DNA from 4 places in the Stenotrophomonas sp. YJH_SMC_20 genome. Region 1 is predicted to be linked to each of the others. Evidence: predicted binding sites of a transcription regulator. Region 1 holds the regulator's gene; each other region holds the start of a gene.
The links. The regulator FliA, encoded in region 1, starts transcription of late flagellar genes. The targets are predictions, from matches to a motif close to TAAAGTTTNNCNNNCNNNGGCCGATAA.
Positions count from the first base shown of each region.

Region 2: AC5P6A_RS01070 (methyl-accepting chemotaxis protein) is a predicted target of FliA. The motif match lies at 1,334-1,360, and genes of this name have one in related genera.
Region 3: AC5P6A_RS13835 (methyl-accepting chemotaxis protein) is a predicted target of FliA. The motif match lies at 1,301-1,327, and genes of this name have one in related genera.
Region 4: AC5P6A_RS19080 (methyl-accepting chemotaxis protein) is a predicted target of FliA. The motif match lies at 2,844-2,870, and genes of this name have one in related genera.

Region 1 covers NZ_JCAFRG010000002.1:9,888-13,590, forward strand. The annotation lists gene AC5P6A_RS03385 (chemotaxis protein CheA) at 1-570, opposite strand, end outside; gene AC5P6A_RS03390 (protein phosphatase CheZ) at 573-1,178, opposite strand; gene cheY (chemotaxis response regulator CheY) at 1,178-1,570, opposite strand; gene AC5P6A_RS03400 (RNA polymerase sigma factor FliA) at 1,628-2,371, opposite strand; gene AC5P6A_RS03405 (MinD/ParA family ATP-binding protein) at 2,368-3,255, opposite strand; gene flhF (flagellar biosynthesis GTPase FlhF) at 3,242-3,703, opposite strand, start outside.
Region 2 covers NZ_JCAFRG010000001.1:236,633-240,335, reverse strand. The annotation lists gene mutS (DNA mismatch repair protein MutS) at 1-238, opposite strand, end outside; gene AC5P6A_RS01075 (barstar family protein) at 373-765, opposite strand; gene AC5P6A_RS01070 (methyl-accepting chemotaxis protein) at 1,393-3,615, shown strand.
Region 3 covers NZ_JCAFRG010000007.1:178,122-181,824, forward strand. The annotation lists gene AC5P6A_RS13825 (M23 family metallopeptidase) at 1-155, opposite strand, end outside; gene AC5P6A_RS13830 (L,D-transpeptidase family protein) at 160-1,122, opposite strand; gene AC5P6A_RS13835 (methyl-accepting chemotaxis protein) at 1,357-3,480, shown strand; partial or broken gene AC5P6A_RS13840 (alpha/beta fold hydrolase) at 3,529-3,621, shown strand; gene AC5P6A_RS13845 (hypothetical protein) at 3,630-3,703, opposite strand, start outside.
Region 4 covers NZ_JCAFRG010000013.1:122,816-126,518, forward strand. The annotation lists gene AC5P6A_RS19075 (GGDEF domain-containing protein) at 1-789, shown strand, start outside; gene AC5P6A_RS19080 (methyl-accepting chemotaxis protein) at 786-2,612, opposite strand; gene AC5P6A_RS19085 (DUF5694 domain-containing protein) at 3,191-3,703, shown strand, end outside.

The sequences.
Region 1 (3,703 bases):
CAACTGGTCGAGCAGGGCTTCGAACTCGTCCTCGCTGATCAGGCCGTCGTCGGCTTTTTTTGCCGGCGCGATCGCAGTCGGAGCATTGCCACCGTGCAGCTGGTCGAGCAGCGCCTCGAATTCGTCGTCGGTGATCAGGTCGCTGCCCCCCGCGGCGGGTGCTGCGGCGGCGGCGGGCGCAGCCACGGCACCCCCGTGCACGTCGAACTGGGCGATCAGGTCCGGCGGCGCATAGCCCGGCTCGGTGCCGGACGACACGGCGTCCAGCATCGACTGCAGGTAATCCAGTGATTGCTGGGCCGCGTCGAAGTGGTGGGCCTGCAGCACGGCCTGGCCGGCGCGCGCCGCGCCCAGCGCCTCCTCAGCGGCGTGGCACAGCTCGACCATGGCAGTGACGCCGAGGAAGCCGGCGCCGCCCTTGAGCGTGTGGTAGCCGCGGAACACCGCATTGAGCTGGTCGCTGTCCTGCGGTGCCTGCTCCAGCGACACCAGCTGTTCGCCGAGGCGGTCCAGGATCTCCTGCGCCTCGATGATGAAATCGGCAGTGATGTCGTCGGATACCGCGCTCATGCTTACAGCCCCAGATCCGACAACAGGTCGTCGGCGTCGTTCTGCGAGACCGCGTGGCGGTCCAGTCCCTTCAGTGCCGGCCCGGCCAGTGCCGGGTCGGTGCGATGCTGTTCCGGCGGCAGGCCGAGTGCGCCGAAGCCCTCGTGCACGCGGCGGACGATGCCGACCACGCGACGGATGATCTGCCCGGTCAGGTCCTGGTAGCTCTGGGTCAGGGCGATCTCGGTCAGGTTGTGGCGGATGCGCTCGAGCTGCGCGTCCTGGCCTGGCTGCAGGCCTTCGGCACGCAGCTGTTCGGTCAGGCTGCGGCATTCCTCGGCCAGGTCCAAGGTGCGGTGGGTGGCCTGTTCGGTCATCGCCACCACGTGGTCCAGGCGCGCGCAGGCGTCATCCAGCTCACCGGCCTCGCTGGGCACGGTCGGCAGTTCACCCAGCGCCTGTCCCAGCTCGCGGGCCAGCCGCGACAGGCCGCTCATCATCGGCTGCGTGCGCAGCGCGACCAGTCCGTCGATGCGTTGCCGCCAGGCAGCTTCGTCACCGGACTCCAGTGCGTCCAGGGCTTCCTGCAGGCGCAGGGCCAGGGCGTTCTTGTCGACCGTGGTATCCATCAGGCGCTGGCCGCCAGGCGTTCGAAGATCTTGCCGAGCTTTTCTTCCAGCGTCTGCGCGGTGAAGGGCTTGATGATGTAGCCGTTCACGCCGTTCTGGGCGGCTTCGATGATCTGTTCGCGCTTGGCTTCGGCAGTGACCATCAGCACTGGCAGGGTCTTCAGCTTGGCATCGGCGCGGATCGCCTTGAGCAGCTCGATGCCGGTCATCACCGGCATGTTCCAGTCGGTGACGACGAAATCGAACGACTGGCTCTGCAGCAGCGACAGCGCGGCATGCCCGTCCTCGGCTTCGGCGGTATTGGTGAAGCCAAGATCGCCCAGCAGGTTCTTGACGATGCGACGCATGGTCGAGAAGTCGTCGACGATCAGGATGCGCATGTTCTTGTTCAAAGCAGAGTTCCTTTGTTGTTCATTCCGGGTGGCCGGGGGCAGCCGCCTCGGGCATGTTCACTCTTCCAGGCCGGCGTCGGCCGCCTCGAAAATCTTCAATCGTCCACGCAGGCGCAGCACGGCCTGGCCGTGTATCTGGCAGACCCGCGACTCGCTCACGCCGAGCACCGCGCCGATCTCCTTCAGGTTCAGTTCCTGCTCGTAATAGAGCGAGAGCACCAGCTGTTCGCGCTCGGGCAGGTGGCCGATGGCCTTGCCCAGCTCGCGGCCGAACTCGCCGCGCTCCAGCACCTGCTGCGGCGTCGGGCCGCCCTGGGCGACGGTATCCAGCTCGCCCTGGTCCTCGATGCGTGACTCCAGGCTCAGCACCTGGCCACGCGCGGCGTCTTCCATCAGCCGCAGGTATTCGGGCAGCGGCATCTCCATCGCGGCGGCCACTTCGGTGGCGCTGGCGGCACGGCCGGTGCTCTGTTCCAGGCGGCGGATGGTGGCAGCGGCGTCGCGTGCGCGGCGATGCACCGAGCGCGGCACCCAGTCGCCACGGCGGATCTCGTCGATCATCGAACCGCGGATGCGGATCGAGGCGTAGGTCTCGAACGAGGCGCCCTGGTCGGCGTCGTAGCTGCGCGACGCTTCGATCAGCCCCATCATGCCGGCCTGGATCAGGTCGTCCACCTCCACGCTCGCCGGCAGGCGTGCGGCCAGGTGGTGGGCGATGCGCCGCACCAGGTCCGAGTGCTGGGAGATGACCTCGTTGGCCGCCGAGCGCTGGACCTCCCGGTACTGGGCTGCGCCTTTCATGCGGCCACCCCGCGCTGCTTGAGAATGCGCTCGAGGAAGAACTCGACGCCGCCACGCGGTTCGGTCGGCGCCTGCCAGCGTGCGGTGCGGCGCGCGATCTCGGTGATCGCCAGCGCGGCCGGGCTGGACGGGTAGGCCTTCACCACCGGTTGCTGGCGCTGCACCGACAGGCGCAGCCAGTCGTCCTGCGGCACGCAGCCCAGGTAGTTCAGCGAGACATCGGCGAGGAACTTCTCGCACACGCGGGTCAGCTTTTCGTACAGCACGCGGCCCTCGTTGGGGTCGCGCACCATGTTGGCCACCACCTGGATGCGGTCCACGCCGCGCTCGCGCGACAGCACCTTGATCAGTGCGTAGGCGTCGGTGATCGAGGCCGGTTCGTCACAGACCACCACCACGGTGTCCTGCGCGGCCTGGCAGAAGGTCAGCACGCCATCGGTGATGCCGGCGGCGGTGTCCACCACCATGATGTCCAGCTCGCGTTCCAGTTCGGAGAACACGTTGACCAGGCCGACGTGCTCGGCCGGGGCCAGCTCGGCCATGTGGCGGCGACCGGACGCGGCCGGGACCACCAGCACGCCGTTCGGGCCTTCGACGATGACGTCGTCCAGCGAGCAGCGGCCGGCCACCAGGTCGGCCAGCGTAAAGGTGGGGTTCAAGCCCAGGATCACGTCGATGTTGGCCAGGCCCAGGTCGGCGTCCAGCAGCAGCGTGCGCTTGCCCATGCCCGCCAGCGCCACAGCCAGGTTGGCCGAGACGTTGGTCTTGCCCACGCCGCCCTTGCCGCCGGTCACCGCGATGGTGCGCACAGGGCCGAGCGGCTCGCTGCGGGTGGCCGACAGCGGGAAGGTCTTGGTCAGCTTGGCGTACTCACGCGACGGCATGGTTCAACTCCGGGTTGCAGGGCATATCGGCCGCTCGGCGCAAATCTTCAAGGCGAAGTACGAGATTGGCTGCACTGGCCCTATGCAGGTCCTCCGGGACGTCCTGGCCATCGGTCACCCAGGTGATCGGCAGGGCGTGGTCCACCGCCACCGACAGGGCGTTGCCGAAGCGGCCGGTCTCGTCCAGCTTGCTCAGCACCAGACCCTGCAGGTTGGCGGCGCCGAAGCGGCGGACCACCTCGTCCATGTCGCCGAAGCTGGTATTGGCCGGCAGCACCAGCAGGGTGCGCACCTGGCGGGCGGCACGCAGCCACTGCAGCTGGGCGGCCAGCGCGCGGTCGCGCGGGCCCAGCCCGGCGGTGTCGATCAGCACCAGCTTGTAGTCCTTCAGGCGTTCCAGCAGCTGGTCCAGGTCGGTGCCGCTGTTGGCCTCGTGCACCGCGATGCC
Region 2 (3,703 bases), on a different contig from region 1:
CCAGGTAGCCTTCGTACGCGTGCACCGGCACGCCGGCCATCGGGATCGGTGCGCCACCGGAACTGCCACGCTGGGTCAGGGTGATGTCGAGCAGGCGCGCGGCCTTGCGCGCGTCGTCGTAGAACAGCTCGTAGAAATCGCCCATGCGGAAGAACAGCAGCAGGTCCGGATACTCGGACTTGGCTGCGAAGAACTGCTTCATCAACGGGGTATGTTCGGCGGACTTGTCTTTGGACATGGGACTCGTGAATCGGGGCGTCCGGCCGCACCGGAGGGCGGCGGCAGCGGAGCCGGTACAGGGCCGTCCATGGTAACTGCTGGGGCGCAGGGCTGCCGCCACTGGTGGCAGGCCGGTGCGGCACGAAAAAGGGTTCAGGCCGGGACCAGGGTGATCTGCCGATGGCTGTCGAAGATCTGCATGACGATCTCGAAGTAGGTCGGGCCCTCGCCCTGTCGCACCGCCTGCAGCCGGCGGGCGATCGCCCGCGCGTTGAAGCTGCCTGGTGCGTCCAGCTTGGCCTGCAGCCACTGGCAGGTCGCCTCCACGCCCAGGGCCGCACGGCTGTGGGCGATATCGCGCCAGATCAGCGTGGCCTGCGCCTGCCCGGCCAACGCGCCATAGCCGCCATGCAGCAGGTCGTCCAGTGCGTCCAGGCTCGGCCCGAGCTGCCATGCCTCGCCGGCCATGAACACGCGGTTGATCTCCGTGTAAAGGCTGGCGATGTCATCAATGGCGGCGCCTTCAATCTGCAGGACGAGGGTCATGCGCCGACTGTAGCGTGGTCCGCGCTGTTGTTGATGGCCCAGCACGAGAGAGCTTTGCGCGGTCGCTCCGGGCTGAATGCCATATGGCATCGCGGTGCGCCTTTGCCACAGGTCACGACGGACGTCGAAGGATGCGTAGAGGGCCAGCGACGATGCGAATCATTGCACTGGCTACGTGGTGGCTTGCTCTGCAGTGGGCGGACGCCACGCCGCCATGCATCTTCTGCATCGGTCATGGATGCCAGGGACTACTCCGGAGAAACACCGATACTGAGCGCGAGTTCATGAGGCTCTCTCGAGAAAGTATCGAACGTTCTTTCCCAGGCCAGAGGCGGAAGGAAGCGTGGCACATGCCTCTGGTGGCTTCTTCGCAGCCCAAGTTAATGCTGGCTACTCGTTCTCCATGCGCCGTCACCGGCTCGCAAAATGAATAACCCGCATTCAGGTCGAATATTGGGTGGTCCGATGCACGTTTGCAATGCGCGGCTGCAGGAATTTGCCGGTGCGCGGTTTTCACAACAGCCCGCACATTTCAGGATATCTGGATCGATACAATAATATCGGCCCATAAAGTTTCCCCTGCCTGCGCCGCCATCGACCGTACGGCCATTGATCAAGGGAATTGAGATGCTCGCCTTACGCAACCTCCGAGTGGGATCCCGGCTGGGCGCCGGGTTTGGTTTGCTGCTGCTGTTCATCGTCGCCATCGTCGGCCTGGCGTTGTACGGAAATCACCTGAAGTCCACCCAGTTCGAGAAAGTGGTGGACGTCAACATGGTGAAAATGCGGTTGTTGAACGAGATGCTGGATACCAATAATGCGGTGCTGATGCAGCGCCGGCTGATGGTGATCAAGCGCGGTGAGGATTTCGACAGGGATTATCGGAAGGCGCAGGAGCTGTCGCAGGCTTACGACGCCATATGGGCCAAGTACATCAAGATTCCGCGTGATGCCACCGGCGATACGCTGGTCGCGCGGATCGACGCGGCACGCAAGGCCACAGACGCGTCCACCCGGCAACTGCATGAGCGCATGAAGGCCGGCGATTTCGACGGTGCAGCCAAGGAGCTGCTTGCCGAGCAGGGCCTGGCGACGGCCTGGAACGAGGCGATCTCCACCCTGCTGCGGCACCAGGAGGTGCTGACGGCGCGCAGCCGCGAGGACTACCGCGCGACCGAGGCGTGGACCGGCACCTTGTCGATCGTGTTCGGCGTGCTGAGCCTGATACTCGGCTCGCTGGCCGCATGGGCCATCACCCGCAGCCTGACCCGGCCGCTGGAGGGAGCCGTGAAGCTCGCCGATGGCATCGCCAACGGGCGGCTGGACAGCAGCATCGACGCCTCCGGCAACGATGAGGTGACGCAGCTGCTCAGGTCGATGCAGCGCATGCAGGCGCAATTGCAGTCTGTGATGGCGGCGCAGGGGGAACTGGCTCGCCAGCACGATGCGGGCAGCCTCAGCTATCGCATGGATGAGAGCGCCTTCCCCGGTGACTACGGGCGCATGGTGCACGAGACCAATGCGCTCGTCGGCTCGCATGTGCAGGTGCAGAACCGGTTGATCGAAGTAATGAAGCACTACGCCAGGGGCGATCTGTCGGTAGACATGGATCCTCTGCCGGGCGAGAAGGCCGCGATCACCCAGGCGATGGACGAGACCAAGACCAGCCTTTCGGCGATCAACGGCGAGATCCGCCGGCTGGCGACGGCAGCAGCGGCGGGGGACTTCAGCCTGCGCGGTGACGAGCAACGCTTCGCTCACGATTTCCACGACATGGTGGCCGGGCTCAACCGGCTGATGCAGACCACCGACGAGAACCTGGTGCAGGTATCGAGCCTGTTGCAGTCCATCTCGCGCGGTGACCTGACCGTGCGCATGCAGGGGGACTTCCACGGGGTGTTCGCCCGGATGCGCGATGACTGCAACGCCACCGTCGACCAGCTCACGCAGATCGTCGGCCGCATCCAGGCCAGCGCGTCCAGCATCAACCTGGCGGCAGGCGAGATCGCCGCGGGCAACACCGACCTGTCGCGGCGCACCGAGCAACAGGCGGCGAACCTGGAAGAGACTGCGGCGTCGATGGAGGAACTGACCTCCACCGTGAAGCAGAATGCCGAGCACGCACGCCAGGCCAATCAACTCGCGATTGGCGCGCACGGTGTCGCGTCGCAGGGCGGCGAGGTGGTCGGACAGGTGGTCACCACGATGTCGGCCATCGAAGCCTCGTCGAAGAAGATCGCCGAGATCATCAGTGTCATCGACGGCATCGCCTTCCAGACTAACATCCTGGCCTTGAACGCGGCGGTGGAAGCCGCGCGTGCAGGCGAGCAGGGCAGGGGCTTTGCGGTGGTGGCCAGTGAGGTGCGCACGCTGGCACAGCGCTCGGCCGGTGCGGCCAAGGAGATCAAGAGCCTGATCGAGGATTCGGTCGGCAAGGTCGCCGATGGATCGGCGCTGGTCCGCCAGGCAGGCACCACGATGGGCGAGATCGTGGCGTCGGTGCAGCGCGTGACCGACATCATGGCTGATATCTCCGCCGCATCGCAGGAGCAGAGCTCGGGCATCGAGCAGGTGAACCAGGCTGTGGTGCAGATGGATGAGACCACGCAGCAGAATGCGGCGCTGGTGGAAGAGGCCAGTGCAGCGGCACGCTCGATGGAAGAGCAGGCCAACCTGCTGGCTGAGGCGGTTTCGGTGTTCCGCACGGGGGCGGCGACGGCAGCGGCGGTGGTACGCCCCGCATTGGCAGCGGTAGCTGCGACGGTCACCCCGGTACGCCGGCCCGCTGCGCTTTCACCCCGCATCGAACCGACACTGGCGGCGAACGCCGGTGGCTGGGAAGAGTTCTAGCAAGGCAGCACGCCGGTAGGGAGACGGCGCCCATCACGATGGCTGATCGTGATGGGCGCGGATTTTCTTCCTGAACGCGCGATGGCCA
Region 3 (3,703 bases), on a different contig from region 1:
GCCGGGGCGTCCACGCCCGGCGTTGCAGCCGCAGCCACCGCAGGTTGCACTGCGGGCGGGGCAACCGCCACCGGCTCACCTGCATCGCGGTGCAGCCACCAGCCCACTCCCACGCCCAGCAGCACGCCCAGCACGATCAGCTGCGAAAGGCGCATCGGCTCACTCCTGCATCACCACGGGCACCGAAGTATCCACCGCATCGGCCACGCGCAGCGCATCCCAGTTGGTCATGCGCACGCAGCCATGCGATTCTGTCTTGCCGACGTGGCCGGGTTCGGGTGTGCCATGCAGGCCGTAGTGCGGCTTGGACAGGTCGATCCAGACCCGCCCGACCGGATTGTTCGGGCCCGGCGGCAGCGTCGCCTTCTTTTCGCCCTTGCGCGCATCCCAGAACAGCTTCGGGTTGTAGTGGAACGGCGGGTCGCGATACACGCCGAGAATCTTCCATTCGCCGATCGGCAGCGGATCGTGCTGGCTGCCGGATGAGACAGGCACCTGTGCGATCACTTTGCCCTGCGCATCCAGCAATTGAAGTGTGGAGTCGGACTTGTCGACCACGATCTTCGCCGCCTTCGGCAAGTCCCCCGTTCCGATATTGGGCACCTGGATGCGGCTGCCGGCCTTGGCCAGATCGACGCCGGGATTGAGTGCCTTCAGCAGCTCAGGGGAGGCGTGGAAGCGCTCGCCCAGGCCTTCTTCCACGCTGCTGAAGCCCAGCGACTTCAGCTTGGCCTGTGCGGCGGGCCCTTTCGGTATGGCCTGGAACGGGCCGGCAACATCTTCAGCCGTGAGCGTATAGCTTGCCAGCGGCGTGATCGTATCGGCCTGCAGGGCCTTCCAGGTAGCGTCATCCAGTTCACCCGTTACGCTCAGCCCATGCGCCGCCTGGAAGCCCGACACCGCGCGCCGCTGGTTGCTGCCCACTTCGCCATCGATCTGGCCGGGGGAAAAATTCGCGCGATCCAGCAGCACCTGGGCGTGCAGGACAGAGCGGGGTGCGGTGTCCGGTCCTGCCTTCTCGGCAATGGGGGCAGGCAGGCCAGGCGGCGGCGCCTGCGCGAAGGCAGGTGATGCCAGCAGCGAGAGAGCGAGCAGGGCGGATCGGGGCATGGGTAACGGCATCGGGGACTCCAGCAGGGAACGCCACCACCTTGCCCGCAGACGGCGCCGAGCCACCGTGAAAGGGATCTGATGCCCGCATGAGCAGGCATGTCATTGCGGCCGGTTTGCACCGGCAGGTGCCACTGGGACGGCGACTCACCAAGGTGAACAGTGGCCGACGCCATTGGTGGATGGCGATCAAGATTGCCTGCCGTGCCGCCGATAAGGGCGCATCCCCCCGTTTTGGATACCCCCATGAACTACTTGAGGAACGTCAGGGTTGCCTGGCGTCTTGGGCTGGGCTTTGGCCTGTTGCTGCTGCTGGTTGCCGCCGTGGTGGCCACCGGCGCCACTGCCAGTGTCGTGCAGAAGCGCGCGATGCAGCAGGTGGTCGACGTCAGCGTGGCCAAGGTGCGCCTGTTGTCGCAGATGCTTGATGCCAACAACCAGATGATGGTGGTGCGCCGCGAGATGCTGATCCGCCAGGGTGATCACCGCACCAGCGACGAGAAGCGCATTGCTGATCTCGTCAAGCGCTACGAGGCCAGCTGGAGCGCCTACCAGGCGCTTCCCAGTGACGCCGAAGGCAAGGCCATCGCTGAAACCATCGCCGCCAAGCGAGCCGTTGCTCGCCCGCTCAACAAGCAGACCAGCGAACTGATGGAGCAGGGCGATTATCCCGGTGCCGTGGCGCTGACCCTGGGCCCGGTGCAGGACGCCGCCAACGGCTGGAACAAGGCGCTGTCCGATGGCGTGGACTTCGAGGAGAAGGAAAGCCGTGAGGCTGCCGCCGAGGCGATCCGCCTGGGCGAGCGCAGCCTGCTGCAGTTGCTGGTGCTGGGCGGCGTTGCGCTGCTTGCTGGCATCGGCGCCTCGGTGATGATCGGCCGCAGCCTGACCGGTCCGCTGGCGTGCGCGGTGAACCTGGCCGAGCGCCTGTCCAAGGGGCAGCTGGACCAGGAGTTCCGCCTCGGTGGCCGCGACGAGCTGACCCAGCTGGGTGAGGCGATGGCCAGCGTGCGCCAGAGTGTGCAGGCGGCGATCGGCGCGCAGTTGCAGATGGCGGAACAGCACGAGGCCGGCGCAATCCGCTATCGCATGGACGCCAGTGCGTTCCCCGGCGATTTCGGCCGCATGGTGCAGGCCACCAACAGCCTGGTCGAATCGCACGTGCAGGTGGAACTGCTGATGGCTGAAGTAATGCAGCGTTACGCCATCGGTGACCTCAGCCGCGACCTGCCGGACTATCCGGGCGAAAAGGGCACGTTGACCCGCACCCTGGCCGCGGTGAAGCAGAGCCTGATGGCGATCAACGCGCAGATCGATGAACTGGCCCGTGCCGCACGCGCCGGCGATTTCAGCATGCGTGGCGATGCCGGGGCCTTCCAGTACCAGTTCAAGACGATGGTCGAGCACCTTAACGGCATGATGGCCAGTTCGCAGGCCAGCATCGCCGATGTTTCCGACGTGCTGCGCGCGATCTCGCATGGCGACCTGACCGCACGCATGGAGGGCGAGTACGAAGGCGTGTTCGCGCGCATGCGCGACGATGCCAACACCACCACCGCGCAGCTGACCGGCATCGTCCGCGGCATCCAGGTGGCTGCCGACAGCATCAACAACGCGGCGCAGGAACTGGCCGCTGGCAACAACGACCTGTCGCGCCGAACCGAGCAGCAGGCGGCCAATCTGGAAGAAGCGGCCGCGTCGATGGAGGAGCTGACCTCCACCGTACGCCAGAACGCCGAACTGGCGCGTCAGGCCGACAGCGAAGCGCACGCTGCCGGCGCCGCCGTGCGCGAGACCGAGCAGGCGATGGCACAGATGGCATCGGTGATGGGCGAGATTGATCAGTCCTCGGCACGCATCTCGGAAATCTCCACGGTGATCGACGGCATCGCGTTCCAGACCAACATCCTGGCGCTGAATGCTGCAGTGGAAGCCGCGCGCGCGGGCGAGCAGGGGCGTGGCTTTGCGGTGGTCGCCAGCGAGGTGCGTACGCTCGCGCAGCGTGCCGGTGTCGCCGCCAAGGAAATCAAGGAGCTGATCGAAGACGCCGCTGCACAGGTGAAGAGTGGCCTGGCCGTCACTGTTGAATCGGAAGCCGCGATCGCCCGCGTGGCCCAGGCCAGCTCGCGCACCACCCAGCTGATGAGCGACATCGCAGCGGCCAGCAAGGAACAGGCCGCCGGCATCGAGCAGGTCAACCAGGTGGTGGTGCAGATGGACCAGGTGACCCAGCAGAACGCTGCGCTGGTGGAAGAAGCCACTGCCGCCAGCCGCGCGCTGGAGGAACAGGCGCATGCACTGACCACGTCGGTGTCGGTATTCAAGATGGAAGGCGCGGCGGTCTCCGCTGCGCCCCGTCGCGCAGCCTGAGCGGGCTGCCACTGCAGCGACAGGAATACGGCCGCCTTGAGCGGCCGTATTTCGCTGGAAGGGCCCCATCTACTGCTGCAGGCCCGTGCTGATGCTGACGCAGCCGAAGTTGCGGCATGGATGAGGACGCTCCCCTTCTGACCGAAGCATCAGCCGCGCGCACGCGTACGCGCAGCTTTCTTCGCCGCCACTTTGCGCACGGACTTCTTCGCGGCCCGCGTCT
Region 4 (3,703 bases), on a different contig from region 1:
GGACTGTTCGTGCTGCTGGCCACCCTGGCGGGCAGCCATCGTCGCTACCCGACAGTGGAGGTATCCCGCAGCCTGCGGCGCATCATCGATGCCGGCGTACCATTGATGCTGCCATTGCTGCTGATGCTGGTGGCGCTTCTGGTCGCGCGCCTGCAGCCGACCCTGGCCACGGTCGGCTTCATCGGCTCCCTGCTCGGCTATGCCCTGCGCAGCGTGCTGAGCCAGGTGGAGATCCAGCGCCAGCGCGACGAGCTGGAAAAACTGGCACGGCGTGATCCACTGACCGGCCTGGGCAACCGACGCAGCTTCGATGAATCGCTTGGCGCGGCCCACCGCCGCGCGCGGCGCCAAGGTCTGGGCCTGGCCGTTCTCATGATCGATATCGACCACTTCAAGCGCCTCAATGACACCTATGGCCACCCGGAAGGAGATCAGCGCCTGCAGTCGGTCGCCGCCATTCTTGATGGCTGCCTGCAACGGGGTGACGATCTGCTGGCCCGCTATGGCGGCGAGGAGTTCATCGCTGCCCTGCCCTCGCCCGATGCCGCCCACGCCATGGCCCTGGGCGAGCGGGTCCGCGCTTCGGTCGAAGCGGCTGCCCTGCCCGCCCCCGAGGCCACCGTCACCATCAGCGTCGGCGTGGCGTGGCAGGCACCGGGCGAAGAGCACGATCCGCGCGACCTGGTCGAACGCGCCGACCAGGCCCTGTATCGGGCCAAACGCGCCGGGCGCAACCGCGTATATGGCGACGCAGATACTACGGAAGACAGATGCAACCGCCGGGCCTAGACGGCGTGCAGCGCCGCCGCTCCCTGCCGCTGCCCTGCCGCGCTCTGCACGCGGAAGCTGGCCACGGTCTGCAGCAGCTGCGCCGACTGTTCTTCCATGCTGCGTGCCGCCGCCGATGCCTCCTCGACCAACGCGGCATTCTGCTGGGTGCCCTGGTCAATCAGATCGACGGCCTGGTTCATCTGCTGGATATCGTCGCTCTGCTGCTGCGCGGCCGTGCTGATTTCGCTCATCAGGTCACTGACCCGGCGCACGTTTGTCACAATCTCATCCATGGTGCGGCCCGCGCTCTCGACCTGCGCGGTACCGGCGCCGACATTGGCCACCGACGCATCGATCAGGTGCTTGATCTCCTTGGCTGCGCTGGCCGAACGCTGCGACAGCTCACGGATCTCGGTGGCAACCACGGCGAAGCCACGACCATGTTCACCGGCGCGCGCGGCCTCCACCGCTGCGTTCAGCGCAAGAATGTTGGTCTGGAAGGCGATGCCGTCGATCACCCCGATGATGTCGACGATGCGCCGCGATGAGGCATTGATCACCGCCATCGTCTCGACCACCTCATGCACCACATTGCCGCCCCGCGCGGCGACATCGGCTGCCCCACCGGCCAGCTGGCTGGCCTGGCGGGCATTGGTTGCGGTGCGCTGCACCGTCTCGGCAAGACCCTTCATCGACACCGCAGTCTCCTCCAGCGAGGCCGCCTGCTGCTCGGTGCGCTGCGACAGGTCGCTGTTGCCCTGCGCGATTTCAGTCGCACCCACGGCGATGGTGTCGGCCGCGAACTTGATCTGGCCGATGATCGCGGCCATCGCCTCGACCAGCGAATTCACGCCTTCGCACAACTCGGCAATCGGCCCGCTCTTGTCGGCGGTGGCTACGCGCTGGGTCAGGTCACCCAGCTTGGCGGCAGCCACCACCTCTCGGGTCTGCGCCACGGCGCGCTGCATGGCCTGGTTCTCGTGCACCTGCGCGGTGATGTCGGCGGCATACTTCACGACCTTGAACGGCTTTCCGTTGAGGTCCAGGATGGGGTTGTAGGAAGCCTGGATCCAGACCTCGCGCCCGTCCTTGCCCAGGCGCCGATACTGGCCCGCATCATATTCGCCGCGCCCAAGTTTCTCCCAGAACTGGCGATATTCCACGCTGCTGCGATGCCCGGGCTCGACAAACAACGAATGGTGCTGTCCGCGCACCTCGTCCAGGCTGTAGCCGGTGGCGGCGAGGAAATTGTCGTTGGCCGACAGGATGCGGCCATCCATGCTGAACTCGATCACCGCCTGCGACTTGGCGATCGCGGCCAGTTGCCCCGCCGAGTCGGCCGCCTGCAGCTTCTGCGCGGTGATGTCGGTCGCGAACTTGACCACCTTGTACGGCCGCCCCTGGCGGTCCAGCACCGGGTTGTACGAGGCCTGGATCCAGATCTCGCGCTGGCCCTTGCCGAACCGGCGGTACTGCCCGGCGTCGTATTCGCCGCGCCCCAAGCGCGCCCAGAAGTCGCGGTACTCGGCGCTGCGCGCCTGCTCGGGGTCGACGAACAGGGAATGATGCCTGCCCTGAATCTCCTCCAGCCGGTACCCCATCGCCTGCAGGAAATTGTCATTGGCCTGCAGGATGGTTCCGTCGAGCGCGAACTCGATGACGGCCTGCACGCGATGCAGCGCGGCCACCTGCGCTTCCAGCTCGGTCCGGTCGGTCACCGCCTTCTCTGTGCGGGTGCGTTGCTGTGGCGCCAGTACGCCAAGCAGCGCACGCCACGGCGACCAACGGGTATGCAGCTCGGCCGGCGCCTGCGCGCCCGCCGTGAAGCCTGGAATGAGCATTGTCTGATCCTCGGTGTCCGGTAAGCGGTTGTGACCCGACGGGCGGGATGCCCGGCGGCAACATCAGTTGCCAGGGACTACAGGTGCCAACCGGCACCTCTCGAGCGACTGCCAAGAACGTCTGCTGCGGCTGCGATCGGCATCTGGAAGCGGCGGAACACACTGCGCGGACCGCCCATCAGGGGCAGTCTGGGGTCCTGCGGCGGGTAACTGGAGCGGGATCCAGAGGGAGTATCGGCGATGCCGTCGGCCGCTTTAGCGGCATTCCGCGACGTCCGTCGCAACTCCGTCCATTACAGGCGGAATGCGGTGGACAATTGCCGTGTACTTCACACCTTTCTCACGTGTCCCCGCCCTCACACCAAGGCATTGGGCCAATGAACGGCTGGACCGGATCCGTTCCGCCACCGGTTGGCGGAACGCTGTACAGCGCAGGCGCCGGGAGGCAGCCGACCACATCGCCGACAGAAGGATGCAGCTCAAGGAAAAAAGGTTTACATGACCGATGCGGGGTTCGCCCGCAGGGGAAAACGACCAGCATGAAGGTCCCGCAGGATGCTCATCTACATGGAGATCGCATGTTCCCTCGCTTTGCCAGCCTTCTTCTCCTGGCCCTATGCAGCAGCAATGCGCTGGCCACCGGCACCGCCTATCGACCGGCCTTCCACCCGGACCAGCTGAAGGGACCGCCCGCAGGACGCCCGAACGAAGTGCTGGTGCTGGGCAGCCCACACCTGTCCAGCCTGCCGGAGACCTTCACGCCGGCGATGCTGGAACCTCTGCTGCAGCGCCTGGAAGCCTGGCGGCCCACCGCGATCGCAGTGGAGAACCTGTCCGGCCTGCAGTGTGACTTCATGCGCCGCAATCCGGCCCGATACGCGGAGAGCGTCGCGGACTACTGCGTCGATCCGGCACCGGCGCAGGCCGCCACCGGTCTGGACGTGCCCAGCGCCAACGTGGAAATGGAACGCCTGCTTGCAGATTGGCCCAAGGCGCCAAGCGCTGCCCAGCGACGTCGCTTGGCTGCAGTCTTCCTGGCTGCGGGCGAGAACAGCTCGGCAGTCGTCCAATGGCTGCGGCTGCCCCGGGAA